3 regions of the Nonomuraea sp. B19D2 genome follow, and region 3 is predicted to be linked to each of the others. Evidence: predicted binding sites of a transcription regulator. Region 3 holds the regulator's gene; each other region holds the start of a gene.

Region 1 (4,846 bases), on a different contig from region 3:
AGGGCGCGGCGGACGACGCCGACACCGGTGGCCTCGTCGCCCGACAGGCCGAGGTCGTCGAGACCCTTGGAGACGTGGATCAGCGCGGAGCCACCGCCGGAGACGATGCCCTCCTCGATCGCGGCGCGCGTCGCGGAGATCGCGTCCTCGAGGCGGTGCTTCTTCTCCTTCAGCTCCACCTCGGTGGCGGCGCCGACGCGCAGCACGCACACACCGCCGGCGAGCTTGGCGAGGCGCTCCTGCAGCTTCTCGCGGTCCCAGTCGGAGTCGGACTGCTCGATGGCGAGCCTGATCTCCTTGACGCGGTCCTCGATGGCCGCCTGGTCACCGGCGCCGTCGACGATGGTCGTGTTGTCCTTCGTGACGACGACGCGGCGGGCCTGGCCGAGCACCTCGAGACCGACGTGCTCCAGCTTGAGGCCGACCTCCTCGCTGACGACCTGGCCGCCGGTGAGGATGGCCATGTCCTGCAGCATCGCCTTGCGGCGGTCGCCGAAGCCCGGGGCCTTGACGGCCACGGAGGTGAAGGTGCCGCGGATCTTGTTGGTGACCAGGACGGCCAGGGCCTCGCCCTCGACGTCCTCGGCGACCACGAGGAGCGGCTTCTTCGTCTGGGCGATCTTCTCCAGCAGCGGCAGGAAGTCCGCGATGGAGGAGATCTTGCCCTGGGTGAGCAGGATGTAGGCGTCCTCGAGGACGGACTCCATCCGCTCGGGGTCGGTCACCATGTACTGAGAGACGTAGCCCTTGTCGAACTGCATGCCCTCGGTGAACTCGAGCTCCATGCCCATGGCGTTGGACTCTTCGACGGTGAGCACACCGTCCTTGCCCACCTTGTCGAACGCCTCGGCGATCAGGTCGCCGATCTGCGCGTCCTGAGCGGAGATCGTGGCGACGTTTGCGATCTCCTTCTTGTCCTCGACCGGGCGGGCGCTGGCGAGCAGCTTGTCGCTGATCTCCCTGGCGGCCTTGTCGATGCCGCGCTTGAGCGACAGCGGCGAGGCGCCGGCGGCCACGTTGCGCAGGCCCTCGCGGACCATGGCCTGGGCCAGGACGGTCGCGGTGGTGGTGCCGTCACCCGCGATGTCGTTGGTCTTGGTGGCAACTTCCTTGGCGAGCTGGGCGCCGAGGTTTTCGTAGCGCTCCTCCAGCTCGATCTCACGAGCGATGGTCACACCGTCGTTCGTGATCGTCGGCGCACCGAACTTCTTGTCGATGACGACGTTGCGGCCACGCGGGCCGAGGGTTACCTTCACGGCGTCCGCGAGGGCGTTCACACCGCGCTCGAGCGCGCGGCGGGCGTCCTCGTCGAACTCCAGGATCTTCGCCATTGCTGAAAGTCCTCTCCTAGCGTCGAAAGCCCCGGCCGCCCTCAAGAGCGCCCGGGGCCCGACACATCCGGCTTACTTCTCGATGATCGCGAGAACGTCGCGGGCGGAGAGCACGAGGTACTCCTCGCCGCCGTACTTGACCTCGGTGCCGCCGTACTTGCTGTAGAGGACGATGTCGCCCTCAGAGACGTCGAGCGGAATCCGCTTGTCGCCGTCCTCGTCCCAGTTGCCCGGGCCCACCGCGAGGACCCTGCCCTCCTGCGGCTTCTCCTTGGCGGTGTCTGGGATGACCAGGCCGGAAGCGGTCGTCTGCTCAGCCTCAAGCGGCTGGACCACGATGCGGTCGCCGAGCGGCTTAACGGGAACCTTAGTGGCGGTCGTCACGATCGGACCTCCCCTTCAGATTTGAATGATCTAGAAGAGGCGACCAGCTGGGCCTGCCGTCGCGGGTGTCAGACCTGCCTCGTCGCACGTTGGCACTCTCAAGGGGAGAGTGCCAACAGGAAACATATGCAAGAGGGGCTTGACAGTCAACACGAACGCGTCTGCTGAGAGCGATCAGACCCCCGGCTGCCCACTCCACAGTACGTCCTCGGCCCGACCTACTCGGGCGTGGCGCTAACGTCGGGTGATGTGGACCTCGACGCCTTCAACGAGCTGCTGACCCCGCGCGGCCAGCGAGCCCTGTCGGAGGCCGGGGCGCTGGCGGGCGCCGATCCGGTCGCGGCCGCCACAAAGCTTCGCAGGACGTACGACGCCGCACTCACCTCCGCCGCGCTGACCCAGGCCGGGCTGAGGGAGCGCGCCAGGGCCAAGTTCGGCGCGGACGCGGAGCGGATGTACTTCACACCGCACGGGCTGGAGCAGTCCACCCGGGTGGAGGTCGCCGAGCACCGCGCCCGCCGGCTGACCGGATCACAGCCGAGTCCGCCCCGCGTGGTGGACGCCTGCTGCGGCATCGGCGGTGACTTCCTCGCGCTGGCCCGCGCCGGCTGCACCGTGACCGCCGTGGACACCGACCCGCTGACCGCCGCCGTGGCCAGGGCCAACGCCGAGGCGCTCGGGCTGGGCGACAGGGTGACGGTGTCCGTGGCGGACGCGGCCGAGGTCAGGCCGGAGGACTACGACGTGCTGTTCGCCGACCCGGCCAGGCGGACGAGCAGGGGCAGGACGTTCGACCCCATGGCCTACTCCCCGCCCTGGCCGGTGGTGCTCGACCTGGTCTCGAGGGCCGCCCGCGCGTGCGTCAAGGTCGCCCCCGGCATCCCGTACGAGTTCATCCCTGGCGGCGCCGAGGCCGAGTGGGTCTCGTACAAGGGCGAGGTCAAGGAGGCCGCGCTCTGGACCGGCCTCCAGGGGGCGACGCGGCGCGCCACCCTGCTGCCCGGCGGGCACACGTTGACCGCCACGGGAGCCGAGGCCCCGGTCGGCCCGATCGGCAGGTACGTCTACGAGCCGGACGGCGCGGCCATCCGGGCGCACCTCGTGGGCGAGGTGTGCGAAATCGTGGGCGGACGCCTGCTCGACCCGTTGATCGCCTACATCACCGGTGACGATGCGATCGACACCCCCTGGGCGAGGAGATACGAAATATCCGACGCCCTCCCGTTCTCGCTGAAAAAGCTTCGCGCGTTGCTCCGTGAGCGGAAAATCGGCAATGTCACCATCAAGAAGCGCGGCTCCGCCGTCGACATCGAGCGCCTCAGGTCCGACCTACGGCTGAATGGCGAAGAATCCGCGGTAATCATCCTTACCAGGATCCTTGATAAGCCATCGGTCATCATCTGCAACACCGGCCTACCTGCATAAACCGGGCATTCGTTCGTTAATAACGATCTTTGAATTCGCGGCTTCCGGACGTTGATCGAAGGACTAAGGTGGGCGGGCGGGAGTTCTCCCCCTGATGCGGCTAACCGCGTTCTCGCTCTTTCATCTGCAAATCGGACCTATCCCCACCGCTGCGCGGCAGACCGTCGGCGAGCCAAAGGAGCTTTCGGTGGACCATTCCAACCACACCACCCTTCTCCAGGCAGGAGGCCAATCCGGCATCTCCGAGAGGATGCGGGATCTGCTCGCGCGTGCCGCGCAGGATCATGTGTACGAGCAGCGCACTCAGGGGGCAGTGCTGGACGAGATCCGCCAGCGACTCGAAGGCATGGAGTGGCTCCTGCGTGAGGTGCGCGAGCGCGAGCTCGGCGGCCTCAGCGGCACGCTGCATGCGGTCAGCGGGCGGCTCGACGACATCACCTCCAAGCCGCCGATGTGGGCCGAAGGGCTGGCCCAGCACGTGGAGGCGGTGCGCGACCACGTGGACGCCGTCGGGGAGAGGGTGGGCCACGTGGACGCCCGCGTCGCCCCGGTGAGCGAGCTGCCGAGCCTGTGGGCCGACCTGGGCACGGTGGGCGACAGCGTGGAGGAAGCCCTCAACCGCCTGCAATCGGTGCTCGACACCACCGATGGCATCACGAAGGGAATGTCCGACTTCGCCGCCAAGCTGGCCACTCTCAACTCCAGCATGGAGGCCGCCGCCAGCCGCTTCACCCGGCTCGACAAGTCGATGGCCGAGCTGACCACCCGTACGGACCGGGTCGAGGTCGTGGTCGGCGACCTGTCGGAGCAGCTGACGGCCCGGCTGGACGAGCAGGACCAGCATCTCGCCACCCGCCTGGACGAGAGCGACCAGCGCCTCAGCACGCGGCTCGACGAGACAGACCAGCGCCTCAACATGCGGCTCGACGAGACCGACCAGCGCCTCAGCACGCGGCTCGACGAAACGGACCAGCGCCTGAGCAAGAGACTCGGCGAAACGGACCAGCGGCTGACCGCGCGGCTCGACCAGACCGACCAGCGCCTCACCACCCGGATGGACGAGACCGACCAGCGCCTGGCCACCAGCCTCGTCGAGGCGGACGAGCGGCTCGCCAGCCGCCTCAAGGAGTCCGACGACCAGCTCTCCCACCTCCTGTCCGACGTCGAGCTGCGGCTCACCACCAGGCTCGACGAGGCCGACCAGCACCTTGCCGTGCAGCTCGGCGAGAGCGAGCAGCGCCTGAGCGCCAGGCTCAGCGGCGTGGACTCCCGGCTCGACCGGGTGGAGGGCAAGCTCATGGGCCTCGACTCCAGGCTCACCGGGTTCGACAGCCGGCTGGAGTCCGCCGACGAGTGCCTGGCCGACATCGACACCAGGCTCGACGGGATCGACGGCATGATGGGCGGCGTCGACAAGCGGCTCACGTCCGTGGACAGCCAGCTCAGCGGGGTCGACAAGCGGCTGGGCACGGTGGACGGCCACCTGGGCCGCCACGACGACAGGTTCGACGCGCTCGACGTACGCATCGACGCCCGCTTCGCCTCGCTCGACGAGCGCATGGCGACGACCGACCAGCGCCTCAACGACACGGCCACCCGCAACGAGGGCCGCTTCAACAAGCTCGACACCCAGATCGACGCCATCGACGAGCGCCTGATCGAGGCCGAGGAGCACCTGAGCAGCCGCTTCGACAGCATCGACACCC
Region 2 (4,846 bases), on a different contig from region 3:
GGTACAACCCGGGTCGCGCGGCGCTGGCCCAGCGGTTGGCTCATATGGTGCTCGTGCGAATGGAGCAGCGCGGCGAATCGCCCGACGACCGGGTTCAGGACGCGGTGGCCAGGTCGAAACCAGTGAAGCAGCTCGTGGATACGGTCTGGCCTAAACTAACGCCAGAACAGGTCCTTTATCGCCTGCTCTCCGACCCGGATTTTCTTGAGAAATCCGCCAAATCCGATTTGTCGCCGGAAGAGCAAGAAATGCTCATTTGGCGGAACCCGTACCGGAGCTGGAAGTCCGCCAAATGGTCGGCCGCGGACGCCGCCCTCCTCGACGAACTCCGCGACCTGATGGAACGCACTCCATCCCTGGGCCACCTGGTGGTGGACGAGGCCCAGGACCTTTCCGAGATGCAGCTGAGAGCGCTCGGCCGCCGCTGCCGCAACGGCTCGGCCACCGTCCTGGGTGACCTGGCCCAGGGCACGACCCCCTGGTCGACCAGCTCGTGGAAGTCGGTGCTCGAGCATCTGGGCCAGCGCGAGGGCGAGGTGACGGAGCTGACGCTCGGCTTCCGCGTGCCGCGTGAGGTCCTCGACTACGCCGCCCAACTGCTCTCCTCCATCGCCCCCGGCCTGGCCGCCCCCCGCTCACTCCGCCCCGGCCTCGGCTCGCTCACGGTATGCCCCGGCGGCTCGGTCACGGAGGCCGCCGCGGAGGCCCTGTCCAGAGAGGGCTCCATCGGCGTCATCGTCCCGGACGCGCTGATCAGCGACGTCTCCCGCGCGCTGGCCGACCTGCCCCACGCCGTGCTGGACCCGGACTCCACCGAGGAGCACCGCCTCCTGATCGTCCCCGCGACCCTGGCCAAGGGCTTGGAGTACGACCACGTCATCGTCGTGGAGCCCGCGGACATCGTCGCGGCCGAGCCCAGAGGCCTGGCCAGGCTGTACGTCGTGCTGACCCGAGCGGTGACGTCACTGACGGTCCTGCACGACAAGCCCTTGCCCGCCGAGCTGACGGTCTAGGCACGGCGACGCACTGATCACCTGACCGGCGGCGGGCACGGCCGCTTCTAGGATGGCTGGGCAAGCAGCTCTCAACCTAGGAGGATGCCGTGCCAGCACCGCTTCCACACGAATACCTGCCGTCGGTCCCCGCGCTCGTGGTCGAGAGCGACGACATCCGGGACGGCGAGCGGCTGAGCGACCTCCACGTCTTCAACGACTGGGGCATGACGGGCCAGAACCAGTCGCCCCACCTCCGCTGGTCGGGCGCGCCTGCCGAGACCCGCGGCTACGCCGTCACCTGCTACGACCCCGACGCCCCCACGGGCAGCGGCTTCTGGCACTGGGTGCTGTTCGACCTCCCGGCCTCCGTGACCGAGCTGCCCGGTGGCGCGGGCACCGGCCCTGAGTTCAAGGGCCTGCCCGCCGGGACGGCCCACGCCCGCAACGACTACGGCAAGAAGGAGTACGGCGGCGCGGCCCCGCCTCCCGGCGCCCCGCACCGCTACGTCTTCACGGTCCACGCTCTGGGGGTCGACAAGCTGGGCGTGGACAGCGACGCCAGCCCGGCGGTGGTGGGCTTCAACATCACCGCCAACACCCTGGCCCGCGGCCACATCGTCCCCGTCTACGGCGTATGACCGGCGGATCTGTGCTGGAACGTACAAGGGCGGCCCGGGAAACCCCGGGCCGCCCTTCGTTCGAACGGCGAGAAGAGACCTAGAAGTCCATGTCGCCGCCGCCCGGCATGGCCGGAGCGGCAGGGGTCTTCTCGGGCTTCTCCGCGATGACGGCCTCGGTGGTGAGGAAGAGCGCCGCGATGGAAGCGGCGTTCTGCAGCGCCGAGCGCGTCACCTTGGCCGGGTCGAGGATGCCCGCCTCGAACATGTTGACGTACTCGCCCGAAGCGGCGTTCAGGCCCTCACCCGGGGTGAGGTTGCGAACGCGCTCCACCACGACGCCGCCCTCGAGACCGGCGTTGACCGCGATCTGCTTCAGCGGCTCCTCCAGGGCCTTGCGCACGATCGCCGCGCCCGTGGCCTCGTCACCGTTGAGCTCCAGCTTGTCGAACGCCTTGGCGCCGGCCTGCAGCAGCGCCACGCCACCGCCGGGCACGATGCCCTCCTCGACGGCCGCCTTCGCGTTGCGCACGGCGTCCTCGATGCGGTGCTTGCGCTCCTTCAGCTCGACCTCGGTCGCCGCGCCGGCCTTGATGACCGCCACGCCACCGGCCAGCTTGGCCAGGCGCTCCTGCAGCTTCTCACGGTCGTAGTCGGAGTCGGTGCGCTCGATCTCGGCGCGGATCTCGTTGACCCGCCCGGCGATCTGCTCGGCGTCACCGGCGCCGTCGACGATCGTGGTCTCGTCCTTGGTCACCACGACCTTACGGGCGCGGCCCAGCAGGTCGAGGGTGGCGTTCTCGAGCTTGAGACCGACCTCCTCGGCGATGACCTGGCCACCGGTCAGGATGGCGATGTCGTTCAGCATCGCCTTGCGGCGGTCGCCGAAGCCCGGGGCCTTGACGGCCACGGAGCGGAACAGGCCGCGGATCTTGTTGACGACCAGGGTCGCCAGGGCCTCGCCCTCGATGTCCTCGGCGATGATCAGCAGCGGCTTGCCCGACTGGACGACCTTGTCGAGCAGCGGCAGCAGGTCCTTGTTGGCCGAGACCTTGCTGTTGACGATCAGGATGTACGGGTCCTCGAGCACGGCCTCCATGCGGTCCGAGTCGGTGACGAAGTACATCGACGTCATGCCCTTGTCGAAGCGCATGCCCTCGGTGAGCTCGAGCTCGAGGCCGAAGGTGTTGCTCTCCTCGACGGTGATGACGCCTTCCTTGCCGACCTTGTCCATCGCCTCGGCGATGAGCGAGCCGATCTCGGGGTCGGCGGCGGAGATGGAGGCGGTGGAGGCGATCTGCTCCTTGGTCTCCACGTCCTTGGCCAGCTTGGAGAGCTCCTCGCTGACGCGCTCGACGGCGGCCTCGATGCCCTTCTTCAGGCCCATCGGGTTGGCGCCGGCGGCGACGTTGCGCAGACCCTCACGCACCAGCGCCTGGGCGAGCACGGTGGCGGTCGTGGTGCCGTCGCCCGCGACGTCGTCGGTCTTCTTGGCGACTTCCTTGACCAGCTCGGCGCCGATCTTCTCCCAAGGGTCCTCGAGCTCGATCTCCTTGGCGATGGACACACCGTCGTTGGTGATCGTGGGAGCGCCCCACTTCTTCTCCAGCACGACGTTGCGGCCCTTGGGACCCAAGGTCACCTTGACGGCGTCGGCGAGCTGGTTCATACCGCGCTCGAGACCGCGCCGGGCGTCCTCGTCAAACGCGATCATCTTGGCTGCCATAAGGCTAGACCTCCCAGATGCAGGGTGGCTTGTCGTGGACCGAGCCGACGCCCGCGACGGCATGGGTCAGCATCTCCTTCGGCAGACCCCATCGTCCCGATCCGAATCGTTGGCACTCTGCTGTACAGAGTGCCAACGAACTGTTTAGCACTCTACCCTGCCGAGTGCAAGCGAGAACCCTCCTGCCGGGTGTTTCCTCCCAGGTCACCTGCGAGGGAGCCGCCGGCGCCTGGAGGAGCGGCGGGAGCGCAGCGACCAGAGCGGGGGAAGGCGACGGCATCAATGGCGACCGAGCCCGCCTCCACGGAGTGGAGGCCATCAGCGGAGTGCGGCGAGCCAACCCCATGCGGCTCGCCGCACCCGAGTCGACGAAAGAGAGGTGGCAGGTTCGCCCGGACTGCGCTGCCGCGTGATCCTGCCGGTGCATACCAGTGGGGCGCGTCAGACCGCGCGAACGGCCTCTGCCTGGGGACCCTTCTGGCCCTGCGTGATCTCGAACTCGACGCGCTGCCCCTGTTCGAGAGCTCTGTACCCGTCCATCAGTATCGCTGAGTAATGGACGAATACATCCTTACCACCGTCTACCGCGATGAAGCCGTAGCCCTTGTCCGCGTTGAACCACTTGACGGTGCCCTGCGCCACTTCCGACTCCTCTTACTGGGCCCACAGATCTCGCCCATTCCTCCGCGAGACCCGTAATCGCCTGACTTAACGGAAAATCAGCCAGACGATCGCCCTCGACCATACCTGTGGCACGGGGTTTGGCAACAGAGTCAATCCACAAACAGCGCATTTCTTCGGATGGAAGGTCGTTGAAAGGTTCATTTGGCCTGGAAAAGCAGAAGGCGCCCACTAGGGGGCGCCTTCATCCGAGACTGTGATCTATGGCACTCAGCCGCCGGCGACTGCCGGGATGATAGAGATCTGAGTGCCCTCAGGTGCTGGAGTGTCGAGCCCGTCGGCGAAACGGACGTCCTCTTCCCCAACGTAAACGTTGACGAAACGACGAATCTTGCCCGATTCATCCAGAATTCTCGCACCGATCCCGGGGTAGTCGGAGTCAAGCTTGGCGAGGACGTCACGAAGAGTCGCGCCTTCGCCACTGACTTCCGCGTTGCCCCCGGTGTACGTACGCAGAATGGTGGGAATCCGCACAGTAACGCTCATGGTTAAACTCGCCTTTCCTGGTTGTCAGACAGCCGCGCGGAACGCGTCGAGGGAGGGCCGGATCACGGCCGTGGGCTTGGCATCGTCGCTGATCGCGTCGAGTGTCTTGAGTCCGTCGCCGGTGTTGAGCACCACGGTCTCGGCCTCGGGATCGAGCCGACCGCTCTCGGCCAGCTTCTTCAGCACGCCCACGGTCACCCCGCCCGCGGTCTCGGCGAAGACGCCCTCGGTCGAGGCCAGCAGCTTGATCGCGGCCACGATCTCGGCGTCGCTGACGTCCTCGACGGCCCCTCCGGTGCGCCGGGCGATGTCCAGCACGTAAGGCCCGTCGGCCGGGTTGC
Region 3 (4,846 bases):
GCGGTGGAGCGCCAGCGGTGCAGCCCCTTGGCGACCTTGTCGCCCTTCCACTGGGTGATGCTGCGCGAGGCCGCCCAGGGCACGATGACGTCGACGCCCGCCTCGGTCATCATCTCGACCGCGAGCTCGCCCCTGTCGCCCTTGGGCAGCCCCTGGACGACGACCAGCCGCGGCTCGGGCGGCTCGACCTCGTAGCGGCGCAGCACGTCGAGCCTGAGTGAGTCCTTCAGCGCCGCGCGCACGACGCACTCGGCGACCGAGCCGGCGCCGTCGGTCAGATCGACCCGCTCGCCGGCCCGCAGGCGCCGTACGGAGGCCGCGTGCCGCCCCTCGGGGCCGGAGAGCGTCAGCTCGGGCCCGTCCAGCTCCTGGGACAGGAACACCGGGACGGTCACGTCACCTGCCGTTGAAGGCGTCGCGCAGCCGGGAGAAGAAGCCCTGCTGGCCGGGGGCGAACTTGCCCGGCGGCCGCTCCTCGCCCCGCTGCTTGGCCAGCTCGCGCAGGAGCTCCTCCTGCGCGAGGTCGAGCCGGGTCGGGGTCTCGACGTTGACGTGGATCAGCAGGTCGCCGCGGCCGGACTCGTTGAGCCGCTGCACGCCCCGCCCGAACATGGTGATGACCTGGCCCGACTGCGTGCCGGGGCGGACGTCGATCTCCTCCGCGCCGTCGAGCGTCTCCACGGTCAGGATGGTGCCGAGCGCGGCGGCCGTCATCGGGATCTGCACGGTGCAGTGGAGGTCGTCACCACGCCGCTCGAAGATCTCGTGAGCCCGCTCGACGATCTCCAGGAACAGGTCTCCGGGCGGGCCGCCGCCGGGGCCGATCTCGCCCTCGCCGGCGAGCTGGATGTGGGTGCCGTCCTCGACGCCCGCGGGGATGCGGACCTTGATCGTACGGCGGGTGCGCACCCGGCCGTCGCCGGAGCACTCCTGGCAGGGGTGGCGGATGATGGTGCCGAACCCGCCACACTGCGGGCACGGCCGCGAGGTCATGACCTGACCCAGGAACGAGCGGGTGACCTGGGAGATCTCGCCGCGCCCGCTGCACATGTCGCAGGTGTCGGGATGCGTGCCGGACGCCGCGCCCGCACCGTGGCAGACCTCGCAGAGCACGGCCGTGTCCACGACCAGCTCGCGCGTGGTGCCGAACGCCGTCTCGCGCAGGTCCAGCTCGACCCGGATGGTGGCGTTGCGCCCCCTGCGGGCACGCGAGCGCGGCCCCCTGGCGCCGGCCGCGGTGCCGAAGAAGGCGTCCATGATGTCGCTGAACGGGAAGCCCGCGCCGAAGCCGCCGGCGGCCGCCCCTGCTCCCGCGCCGCCGAAGGGGTCGCCACCCAGGTCGTACATCTGGCGCTTGTTGGGGTCGGACAGCACTTCGTAGGCCTGCGTGATCTCCTTGAACCGCTCCTGGGTCTCAGGATCGGGATTCACGTCGGGATGCAGCTCGCGGGCCAGGCGGCGGTACGCCTTCTTGATCTCGTCCTGACTGGCGTCACGGCGCACCCCGAGGGTGGCGTAGTAGTCGCTGTTTGCCACTTATCGACCTCTTATGATGCAGCCAGGATCTGGCTGACGTAGCGTGCCACCGCGCGCACGGCGCCCATCGTAACCGGGTAGTCCATCCTCGTCGGTCCCAGCACGCCGAGCCGGGCCAGTTGCTTGTCGCCAGAACCGTATCCGGTCGCGACAATGGATGTCCCTCGCAGGTAGGGGTTTTCGGAGCCGATGCGCACGGTGAGCGCGGACGGTGTGTCTGTGGAAGTCTCGCCCAGCAGCCGCATGAGAACGACCTGCTCCTCCAGGGCCTCGAGCACGTCACGCAGGCCGGTCGTGAAGTCGGCGCCCGCCAGGTTGGCCGCGCCGGCGAACACGATCTTCTCGTCGTGCCGCTCGACCAGCGTCTCAAGCAGCACCGACAGGATCGTGGCCACCGCGGGCCGGTCTTCGACGGGCAGCCGCTCGGGCAGGTCGGCGACCAGCTCGGGCACGGTGCTCAGGCCGCAGCCGTCGAGGCAGGCGTTGAGCACCGCGCGCAGATGGGCGATGCGGGTTTCCTCCACCACTTCGGGCAGCTCGATCACGCGCTGCTCGACGCGGCCGGTGTTGGTGATCAGCACGAGCATGACCCGCCGGTCGTTCAGCGGCACCAGCTCGACGTGCCGGACCGTGGAACGCGTCAGCGTCGGGTATTGCACGACCGCCACCTGCCTGGTCAGCTGCGCGAGCAGCCGGACCGTGCGGGTGACCACGTCGTCGAGATCGACCGCGCCCGCGAGGAACGTCTCAATGGCCCTGCGCTCGGCCGCCGACAGGGGCTTGACCTGGGAGAGCCGGTCAACGAACAGCCGGTAGCCCTTGTCCGTCGGCACGCGGCCCGCGCTGGTGTGCGGCTGGGTGATGTAACCCTCCTCCTCCAGCGCGGCCATGTCGTTCCTGACCGTCGCCGGGGAGACCTTCAGGTTGTGGCGCTCGGCGAGCGCCTTGGAGCCCACCGGTTCGTTGGTGGACACGTAGTCTTCGACAATGGCGCGTAGCACCGCCAGCTTCCGATCGTCGAGCACGTGCTCACCTCCTGCCTCTGACATCTGAGGAGCACAACCATCTAGCACTCTGTGTTCCTGAGTGCCAAGTGTACGGCTCTCGCCCACAAGGTGCGATAACACCAGGTCGCAAGCTGGCTCCTAGCTTCTTTCAAGGGGCAAGTACCACACTTGCCGACATGAGCGACAATTCCCCGCCTCCGCCGTACGGCCCCCAGCCCGGGTCGCAGCCGGGTTATGGGCAGCCTCCGCCGCAGTACGGGCCTCCGCCTCAGCACGGGGCGCCACCGCAGTACGGCCCGCCTGCCCAATTCGGCCCACCTCCTCAGTACGGACAATACGGCCAACAACCCCAATTTCCCCCTCGAATCGACTCGAAAGCCATAAAGCCGCGCCTGTGGTGGATCGGGCTCTCCTGGGGGATCTTCGTCGTGTGCGCGATCGCCGGCGTCGTCCTGTTCGCCACGGGCATCGTGAGTAGCGTGAACGACATCGCCCCGACCAGGACGTTCGCATCCGGCGAGAGCGTGACGCTGCCGATCGACCCGGCGAACAAGCCCGCGATCTACCTCTCCAGCGACACGGCCGTCCACTACGAGTGCCAGATCTCCGGCCAGGCCAAGCTCGCCAAGACCAGGGGCACGCAGAAGGTCACGTCCGGAGCCGTCACCTGGGAGCAGCTCCTCGTGATCAACGCCCCGGCCAAGGGCGACTACCAGCTGATCTGCGCCACCGAGGAGCAGGCAGACGTGCGTTTCGGCGTGGGCCGTGAGCTGGCCTCGGCCACGGGCGGCATCGCCGGCGGGGTGGCCGCGCTCCTCCTGATCCCGGGCGCGGGGCTGCTCGTGGCCGTCATCGGCACCGTCGTCGTCCTGGTACGCCGTAGTGGCGCGCGTAAGCGCCTTGCGGTCAGCGGGTGATTTGCTACGGTCCCCGTGTGTACGAGGGCGATGTGCTGGCGGGAAATTGGCGGCGACCGGGGAAGGGCAAGATCCCCAAAGTGCCCGCCGAGCTGGACCTCGTCGTGGAGGACGCCGACAGCGGCTTCTGCGGCGCGGTGGTGGCCTGCGACAAGGAGGCCGTGACGCTCGAAGACCGGTTCGGCAGGCGCCGGCTGTTCCCGCTCGCGCCCGCCGCTTTCCTGCTGGAGGGTAAGCCCGTGACGCTGGTACGCCCGACGGCGGCCCCCGCGGGCCCCAGGCGCAGCGCGTCGGGTTCCATCGCCGTGGAGGGGCTGCGGGCGAGGGTCGCCAAGGAGAGCCGGATCTATGTGGAGGGCGTGCACGACGCCGCCCTGGTCGAGAAGATCTGGGGTCATGACCTGCGGGTCGAGGGGGTCGTGGTCGAATACCTGGAGGGCGTGGACCACCTGCCGGCCATCGTGGCGGAGTTCGGCCCGGAGCCGGGGCGCCGGCTGGGGGTGCTGGTGGACCATCTCGTTCCCGGGTCCAAGGAGAGCAGGATCGCGGCCGAGATCACCTCGCCGGACGTGCTCGTCGTGGGGCATCCGTTCATCGACATCTGGCAGGCGGTCAAGCCGTCCGTGCTGCGCATTCCCGCCTGGCCCACCGTGCCGCGCGGGGTGCCGTGGAAAGAGGGCGTGATCGCCGCCCTGGGCTGGCGCATGGAGCCCGCGGAGGCATGGCGGCGGATCCACGGCGCCGTCTCCACGTACGCAGACCTGGAGCCGGAACTGCTCGGCCGGGTCGAGGAACTGATCGACTTCGTAACGGAGGCATCATGAGCCAGGACCCACCACAGCCGGCGCCGGACGACGACGCCACCCGCTTCGTCCCACCATCGGACATCCCGCCCAGCCAGGGCTCCGGTCCCCAGCAACCGGGCTACGGACAGCAGCCCGGCTCAGCGCCCGGGTACGGGCAGCAGCCCGGGTACGGCCAGCAACCCGGCTCCCAGCCCGCCTACGGCCAGCCAGCTTATGGACAACCGGACTACGGCCAGCCTGGTTACGGCCAGCAGCCCCCGAGCTACGGCCAGCCCGGCTACGGCCAGCAGCCCCCGAGCTACGACCAGCCCGGCTACGGCCAGCCCGGTTACGGACAGCCTGGTTACGGCCAGCAGCCTCCGAGCTACGGCCAGCCCGGTTACGGGCAGGCTGGTTACGGGCAGGCTGGCTATGGGCAGGCTGGCTATGGGCAGCAGCCGCCGAGCTACGGCCCTCCCCCGCCCGGTTACGGCCCCGCGCCGGGGCAGCCCGGCTACGGGTACGCCGCGCCCCCTGGAGAGCCGTACGTCCCCGGCAGGTTCGGCCCCCGCCCGGGCACCGACGACACCACCATGGCGAT

The links. The regulator HrcA, encoded in region 3, represses chaperone genes, less so after heat shock. The targets are predictions, from matches to a motif close to TTGGCACTCTCNNNNNGAGAGTGCCAA.
Region 1: groES (co-chaperone GroES) is a predicted target of HrcA. The motif match lies at 1,805-1,831, and genes of this name have one in related genera.
Region 2: groL (chaperonin GroEL) is a predicted target of HrcA. The motif match lies at 3,448-3,474, and genes of this name have one in related genera.

The regions. Positions count from the first base shown of each region.
Region 1 is NZ_JBEFAK010000001.1:276,619-281,464, reverse strand. It holds gene groL (chaperonin GroEL) at 1-1,331, opposite strand, end outside; gene groES (co-chaperone GroES) at 1,404-1,715, opposite strand; gene ABN273_RS01505 (class I SAM-dependent methyltransferase) at 1,965-3,140, shown strand; gene ABN273_RS01500 (apolipoprotein A1/A4/E domain-containing protein) at 3,328-4,846, shown strand, end outside.
Region 2 is NZ_JBEFAK010000006.1:73,179-78,024, reverse strand. It holds gene ABN273_RS13470 (HelD family protein) at 1-1,013, shown strand, start outside; gene ABN273_RS13465 (YbhB/YbcL family Raf kinase inhibitor-like protein) at 1,103-1,633, shown strand; gene groL (chaperonin GroEL) at 1,713-3,338, opposite strand; gene ABN273_RS13455 (cold-shock protein) at 3,780-3,980, opposite strand; gene ABN273_RS13450 (MoaD/ThiS family protein) at 4,230-4,505, opposite strand; gene thrC (threonine synthase) at 4,530-4,846, opposite strand, start outside.
Region 3 is NZ_JBEFAK010000057.1:8,033-12,878, forward strand. It holds gene ABN273_RS51490 (16S rRNA (uracil(1498)-N(3))-methyltransferase) at 1-395, opposite strand, end outside; gene dnaJ (molecular chaperone DnaJ) at 397-1,536, opposite strand; gene hrcA (heat-inducible transcriptional repressor HrcA) at 1,548-2,561, opposite strand; gene ABN273_RS51505 (hypothetical protein) at 3,023-3,460, shown strand; gene ABN273_RS51510 (DUF3097 domain-containing protein) at 3,478-4,284, shown strand; gene ABN273_RS51515 (DUF4870 domain-containing protein) at 4,281-4,846, shown strand, end outside.